2 regions of the Ensifer sp. 22521 genome follow, and region 1 is predicted to be linked to the other one. Evidence: predicted binding sites of a transcription regulator. Region 1 holds the regulator's gene; the other holds the start of a gene.
What was found. Region 1 encodes PhoB, which activates phosphate uptake and scavenging genes when phosphate is short. Its sites were predicted from a motif close to TGTCATNNANCTGTCAT; they were not measured.

Region 2: the regulator PhoB is predicted to act here: its motif matches at 2,130-2,146, upstream of ACTJKE_RS07520 (DUF1045 domain-containing protein).

Annotation. Positions count from the first base shown of each region.
Region 1 covers NZ_JBQENM010000010.1:134,139-137,317, reverse strand. The annotation lists gene phoU (phosphate signaling complex protein PhoU) at 1-161, shown strand, start outside; gene phoB (phosphate regulon transcriptional regulator PhoB) at 423-1,106, shown strand; gene ACTJKE_RS17240 (GcrA family cell cycle regulator) at 1,175-1,696, opposite strand; gene ACTJKE_RS17235 (aspartate aminotransferase family protein) at 2,117-3,179, shown strand, end outside.
Region 2 covers NZ_JBQENM010000004.1:311,282-314,460, forward strand. The annotation lists gene phnN (phosphonate metabolism protein/1,5-bisphosphokinase (PRPP-forming) PhnN) at 1-200, opposite strand, end outside; gene ACTJKE_RS07515 (alpha-D-ribose 1-methylphosphonate 5-triphosphate diphosphatase) at 197-1,336, opposite strand; gene ACTJKE_RS07520 (DUF1045 domain-containing protein) at 1,338-2,045, opposite strand; gene phnE (phosphonate ABC transporter, permease protein PhnE) at 2,173-3,179, opposite strand, start outside.

The DNA.
Region 1 (3,179 bases):
CCTGCACGCATCTTCTGTTCTGCGCCAAGAACATCGAGCGTATCGGCGACCACGCGACCAACATCGCCGAGACGATCTATTACATGGCGACGGGTGCCCAGCCGGAAGGTGAGCGCCCGAAGGATGACAACACGTCGACGTTGGGCTCGGTCAACGACTAGAAGGTTGGAGCGGGATGCGGGGGGGACAACCGCATACACTTTTCCTCATCCCGCTCTGGCGTTAAACGCGCCGTTCGCAATGCGTGCCCCATGAATATCATCCGGTCGCGGCTTCGGTCGCGGCCCCGAATTCCTGCATCTGAAGCATGCGGCTTTTCGCACCGCCTTTGAAATTGGCGGGGGTGCTCCAGATTTAGAGTGTCTGAGTGCCGGCCGGTCCGCTGGACCCGCACGGCGCTCGCGGTAAGGAGACGTTACCTGATGTTGCCAAAAATCGCCGTGGTCGAAGACGAAGAGGCGCTGAGCGTCCTGCTGCGTTACAATCTGGAAGCTGAAGGCTTCGACGTCGATACGATCCTCAGGGGTGACGAGGCGGAGATCCGGCTACAGGAACGCCTGCCCGACCTTCTGATCCTCGACTGGATGTTGCCGGGCGTCTCCGGCATCGAGCTTTGCCGTAGGCTGCGCCAGCGCCCGGAGACGGAGCGGTTGCCGATCATCATGCTGACGGCGCGCGGCGAGGAAAGCGAGCGCGTTCGCGGTCTGGCGACCGGTGCCGACGACTATGTGGTCAAGCCCTTCTCCACGCCGGAGCTGATGGCCCGCGTCAAGGCGATGCTCCGCCGGGCGAAGCCCGAAGTTCTCTCGACGCTGCTGCGCTGCGGCGACATCGAGCTCGACCGGGAAACCCATCGCGTCCATCGCCGCAGCCGCGAAGTTCGCCTGGGGCCGACAGAGTTCCGCCTGCTGGAGTTCCTGATGTCCTCTCCGGGCCGTGTCTTCTCGCGCTCGCAGTTGCTGGACGGCGTCTGGGGCCACGACATCTATGTCGACGAGCGGACCGTCGACGTGCATGTCGGCCGCCTGCGCAAGGCGCTGAACTTCTCGACCATGCCTGATGTCATCCGCACCGTGCGCGGCGCCGGCTACTCGCTCGAAAGCTGAGAAGGGCAAACAAAAGTCAATAAAAAAGGGGCCGATCGGCCCCTTTCGTTTTGGTCCTGTGCGGATCCTTAGCGCATCCGACGGCGCTCGGCGGACGGCTGGTAGGCAAGCCGCGCATGGAAGCTGCAATAGGGCGAAGCTTCCGGGGAATCGTTGCCGCAGAAATGGAACTCTTCCTTCAGCGGGTCGCCGATCGGCCACTTGCAGGTGCGTTCGGTGAGCTGGGTCAGCTCGAGGCGGCGCGACATTGGCACGACCACGTCGGTCTGGATGCTGAAATCCTGCTCGGCAACGAGATCGACTTCGATCTCCTCCTTGAGAACGGTGGCGCCGGACGGACGGGCAACGGTGCGGGTCGAAACGCGCGAGGCGTAGTTCGGAGCGCGCGGCGCCGAGGTCGGCCGCTTCGGGCGGGTCGCCGCAGTGGTGCTGCCGCCGGCTTTGGCGCGGCCTGGAAGGCTCAGGCGATGAACCTTGCCGATGACAGCGTTACGGCTGACGCCGCCGAGCTGTGCCGCGATCTGGCTTGCGCTCAGGCCCTCGGACCAAAGCTTCTTCAGTTTCTCCACCCGCTCGTCAGTCCAGTTCATTTCTGCACTCTCCGTTCTCAGCGTTGGGGATGGCAGAATCCCTCACCGCACCCCGGTTGAATCCCGAGGTTGCAAACGCGATAACTCTTTTGGTGACTAGGTCCGCCGCATGCGTCTAGTAATTGAATGTTAACGTACTGACCGTCGGACTCCGTGGCAAGAGTCCCGGGATTCACGCCGAATCGATTTCGTAGTTTTCCCCAACTTGCTCGGCTGGCGTTGCATTTTTGCAAGCCCTTCCGGGCGATTTTTTCGCCGCCGGGAAACGGGCTTCTCTGTTGCACTGCAAGGCTTGGTTTTATTGACATTGCGGCGCGAAATAGGAATAGTGCCTGCGCCGCCGAAAGGCGGCATTTTTGATTTTTATCGGGCCGCATGAAGCAGCGGGACCGATGCCGACTGGAGTAAGGAGAGCCTCGCATGACTGCAACCACGCCGCTTTACGATACCTACATGCGCGCGCCGTTGCGTTTCGAGCGAGGAGAGGGCGTCTGGCTGATCGCCGAAGACGGCTCGCGCTATCTCGACTTCGCCGCCGGCGTTGCCGTGAACTCGCTCGGCCACGCGCATCCGCATCTCGTCGAGGCGCTGAAGGCGCAGGCCGAGAAGGTCTGGCACCTTTCCAACCTTTACGAAGTTCCCGGTCAGGAAAGTCTTGGACGCCGCTTGGCGGCCGTCACCTTTGCCGATCGGGTCTTCTTCACCAATTCCGGTGCGGAAGCGCTGGAATGCGCGATCAAGACGGCGCGGCGGTACCACTTCGCCAAAGGCCAGCCGGAGAAGTTTCACATCATCACCTTCGAGGGCGCGTTCCACGGTCGCACGATCGCGACGATCGCCGCCGGTGGTCAGCAAAAGTACATTGAAGGTTTCGGGCCAAAGGCCCCAGGGTTCTACCAGGTTCCGTTCGGCGACATCGCGGCCGTCAAGAATGCGATCACCGAGGAGACCGCCGCGATCCTGATCGAGCCGATCCAGGGCGAGGGCGGCATCCGTCCCGCGACCAAGGAATTCATGCAGGAACTGCGCGCCCTCTGCGACGAATTCGGCCTGCTCCTGATCCTCGACGAGGTTCAGACCGGCGTCGGCCGCACCGGCAAGCTTTTTGCCCATGAGTGGACGGGCATCCGCCCGGATATCATGGCCGTTGCCAAGGGCATCGGCGGCGGCTTCCCGCTCGGCGCTTGCCTGGCGACGGAAGAGGCGGCAGCCGGCATGGTGGCGGGCACGCATGGCTCGACCTATGGCGGCAATCCGCTGGCGATGGCCGTCGGCAACGCCGTGCTCGACGTCATCCTCGCTGATGGCTTCCTCGCCCATGTGCGCGACGTCGCGCTCGTCTTCCGCCAGGGTCTTGCTTCGCTGAAGGATCGCTATCCCGATATCATCGAAGATATCCGCGGCGATGGCCTGATGCTGGGCATCAAGGTAAAGGGCCCCTCGGCGGATCTCCTGAAGGAGATCCGCGCCGAGAAGCTCCTGG
Region 2 (3,179 bases), on a different contig from region 1:
TCGACGAATTCGTCTTCGGACACGCTTTCATGCACCTCGCCGCCGGCATCCGACGGACGGGTGATGACACGCCGGACGAAATGCACGTCGTGACAGTCGGCAAAATGCCGGGCGGCAAAGCCCATGACGCTGTCCTTGCCGGCACCGCTCGGTCCGACGACGACGACGAGTGCGCCTGCACCCTGTTCGTTCGCGCTCATGCGACACGCCGTCCTTCGCGCCAGACGGAGCGCACGACCGGAATGCCTTGCCTGCGGTGGACGCGGGCGATGTCGGCGCGCAGGCCGACTGCGACGCGGCCGCGGTCGTCAAGGCCGACGGTACGGGCCGGTGTCGAGGTCACCATCGCGATCGCCTTCGGCAGGTCGATGGCTTCGACTTCGTCGGAAAGAACGAAGGGCGCGTGGATCAGGCTGAAGGGCACATAGTCCGACGACAGCACGTCGAGCACGCCACGTTCCGCCAGGTCGCGGGCGGCGATGTTGCCGGAGTGCGACTTGCCGCGAACGATGTTCGGCGCGCCCATGAGCACGCTCAGGCCCGCGCGGTGCGACGCTTCGGCGGCTTCGAAGCTTGTCGGGAATTCGGCAAGCTTGATGCCGAAGCCGACCGATTCTTCGACGTGGTCGACGGTCGCGTCGTCATGGCTGGCAATCGTGATGCCGCGGGCGGCGCAGGCCTCAGCCAGCGCAGTGCGGTGCGGGCCGGCATATTTCGCCGAAAGCGCCTGCTGACGCTCGACGAAGCGGGCGAACTCCGCGTCGGAAAGGCCGCGCTTGGATTTGTAGTAGAGCGTGTACTGGTCCATCGTCTGGAACTGACGCTGGCCGGGCGCGTGGTCCATCAGCGAGACGAGCTTGACCTGTGGGTCGTTCCGGAAGTCATCGTAGTGATCGAGCACGTCGGAGGTGGAGACCTCGCAGCGCAGGTGGATCAAGTGGTCGGCGCGCAGCCGACCTTCTTCCTTGGCCTGCGCCAGCGCGTCGGCCATGCTGCGCATCTCGCCCTTCTGGAAGCCGCCATCTTCGTCGGAGCCGAGCCGAAGGCAGTCGAAGACCGTGGTGATGCCCGAGGTGACGACCTGCGCGTCATGCGCCTGGATCGCCGCGATCTTCAGCCAGCGCACGCCCGGGCGCGGCGAATAGTGGGCCTCGAGGTGATCGGTGTGCAGTTCAATGAGGCCCGGAATGAGGTAGTCGCCTTCGAAGTCCTCGCCGCTGGCGACCGTCCCCGCGGAGATATCGGCAATCTTGCCGTCGCGGATCAGCACCGAACCGTCGAGGATACTGTTCTCAAGGACGATGCGGGCGTTGGTCAAAACCTGTTCTTTGCTCATCTCATGCGATCTTTCGTTGGGTGTCGCTGCCGAGCGGCAGCAGGGAGCGGACAGTAAAGGGGGCGCCGCGCTCCGGTTCGACGAAGAGCGCGACTGACGTTACGTGAAGTGGCTTGCCGATGTGCTCGGCAAAGGTGGTTTCGAGCGCCGAGCTCATGATGCCGCTGGTTTCGGTGGGCACCGGTCCGGTCAAAGTCAGATGGAACTGAAATTCTTCGAATACATAGGGATAGCCCCATTCCCTCAGGTAACGCCTCTGGCGTTCCGGGAGGCTCTGCGGCTTGCGCCGGGCGAAGTCCATCTCCGACAGGGGTGCACGGAACGGGTCGAAGCGGTGAACGGCATCTTCGGCCAGATCCTGCAGTTCGGCAGAGGGAGCGGACGGCACTAGGGCAAAAAACGGACCGAGCTGGTGCAGGACGATTTCGGGGATTTCGAAAGGATCGAGGTCAGCGGCAAAGCATTCGAAGATGTTGAGGAGTTCGTCTTCGTCGCGGCCCTCGGCAAGCTCGAAGGGAGCCTTCAGCGTTCCGTGGAAACCGTAGCGTCGCGGGTCTGCTGTCAGTGTGCGTTGCGTCGCTTCGTCGATCCCGGCGATCGTCGGAAGAGCAAGATCCTGGCCGGTAAAGGCGTCACGGCCAAGCCAACGGGACGCGGTCTGCGACAGCCGGTCGTCCGCCGGCGGCGCGAAGTAGATTGCATAACGCACGGTCTTCACTTTCTTGTAGCGACCGGCCCGCCGGGGAGGCGGGTCGATTGTTTGCGGGATGCGATGCGCAGCTAGCCGATTTCCATGACAACATCATGATGGCGGACGCGCAAATGCTTGGCTGTCGTCAATGTGCCCTGCGACCCATAAGGCGTGAACGGCACGCGTTCGAGATGCTGTCGAAAATAAAGACAACCAGCAAGATCAGAAGCACCATGTAGGCGACATTTTCCCAATCGGAATTGGTGCGCATTGCTTCCCACAGCTTGAGACCGATACCGCCCGCGCCGACGGCGCCGATGATCGTCGCCGAACGGGTGTTCGATTCCCAGAAATAAAGCGCCTGGCTGGCAAAGACCGGCAACACCTGCGGCAGCACGCCGAAGCGCTGTACGGCAAGCGGCGCGGCGCCCACCGACTTGACGCCTTCGCGCTGCTTGTCGTCGATGTTTTCCAGCGCCTCGGAATAGAGCTTCCCGAGCGTGCCGGTGTCGGTGAAGAAGATCGCCGAGATACCGGCAAGCGGTCCGGGGCCGAAGGCGCGGGTAAAAAACAGCGCCCAGATGAACATATCGACCGACCGCAGGAAGTCGAAGAAGCGCTTGACCAACTGATTGGTCATGAAGCTTGGCGTGATGTTGCGGGCTGCGAGGAAGCAGAGCGGGAAGGCGATCAGCGATGCAAAGAGTGTGCCGACGAAGGCCATGACGACGGTCTGCAGCAGCTTCGTCCAGACATCCAGATGCTGCCACTCGGCGTTATAGAGGATGTTGTTCCAGGCAAGCGAGAGGTTCGAGCGGGACAGATCGATGCGCTCGCCGGATATGATGAGCGAGGCGACCTCGCCGTAGCTCTTGCCGAAGAAGGGCGAGTTGGTGTCGAAGAGGAAGTTCGCCCAGCCGAAGAAGCGATTGCGGATAGAAACCTCGTCGCCTTCGACTTCGGCCCAGCCGGTGGCGCCGAATGCAAGCACGATCTTCTCGCCTGGACGCTTCTGCGTCGCCCAGGTGGGCAGCGTGCCCTGCGGCATCACCCTGTCGGCGCCATCGACGGCCATCACCAGGGTCTCGCCGCCATGCGTCGCCTTGACCAGGCTGTCGGCGATCTCGATCCTGGTTGAGCGGTCATAGGTCA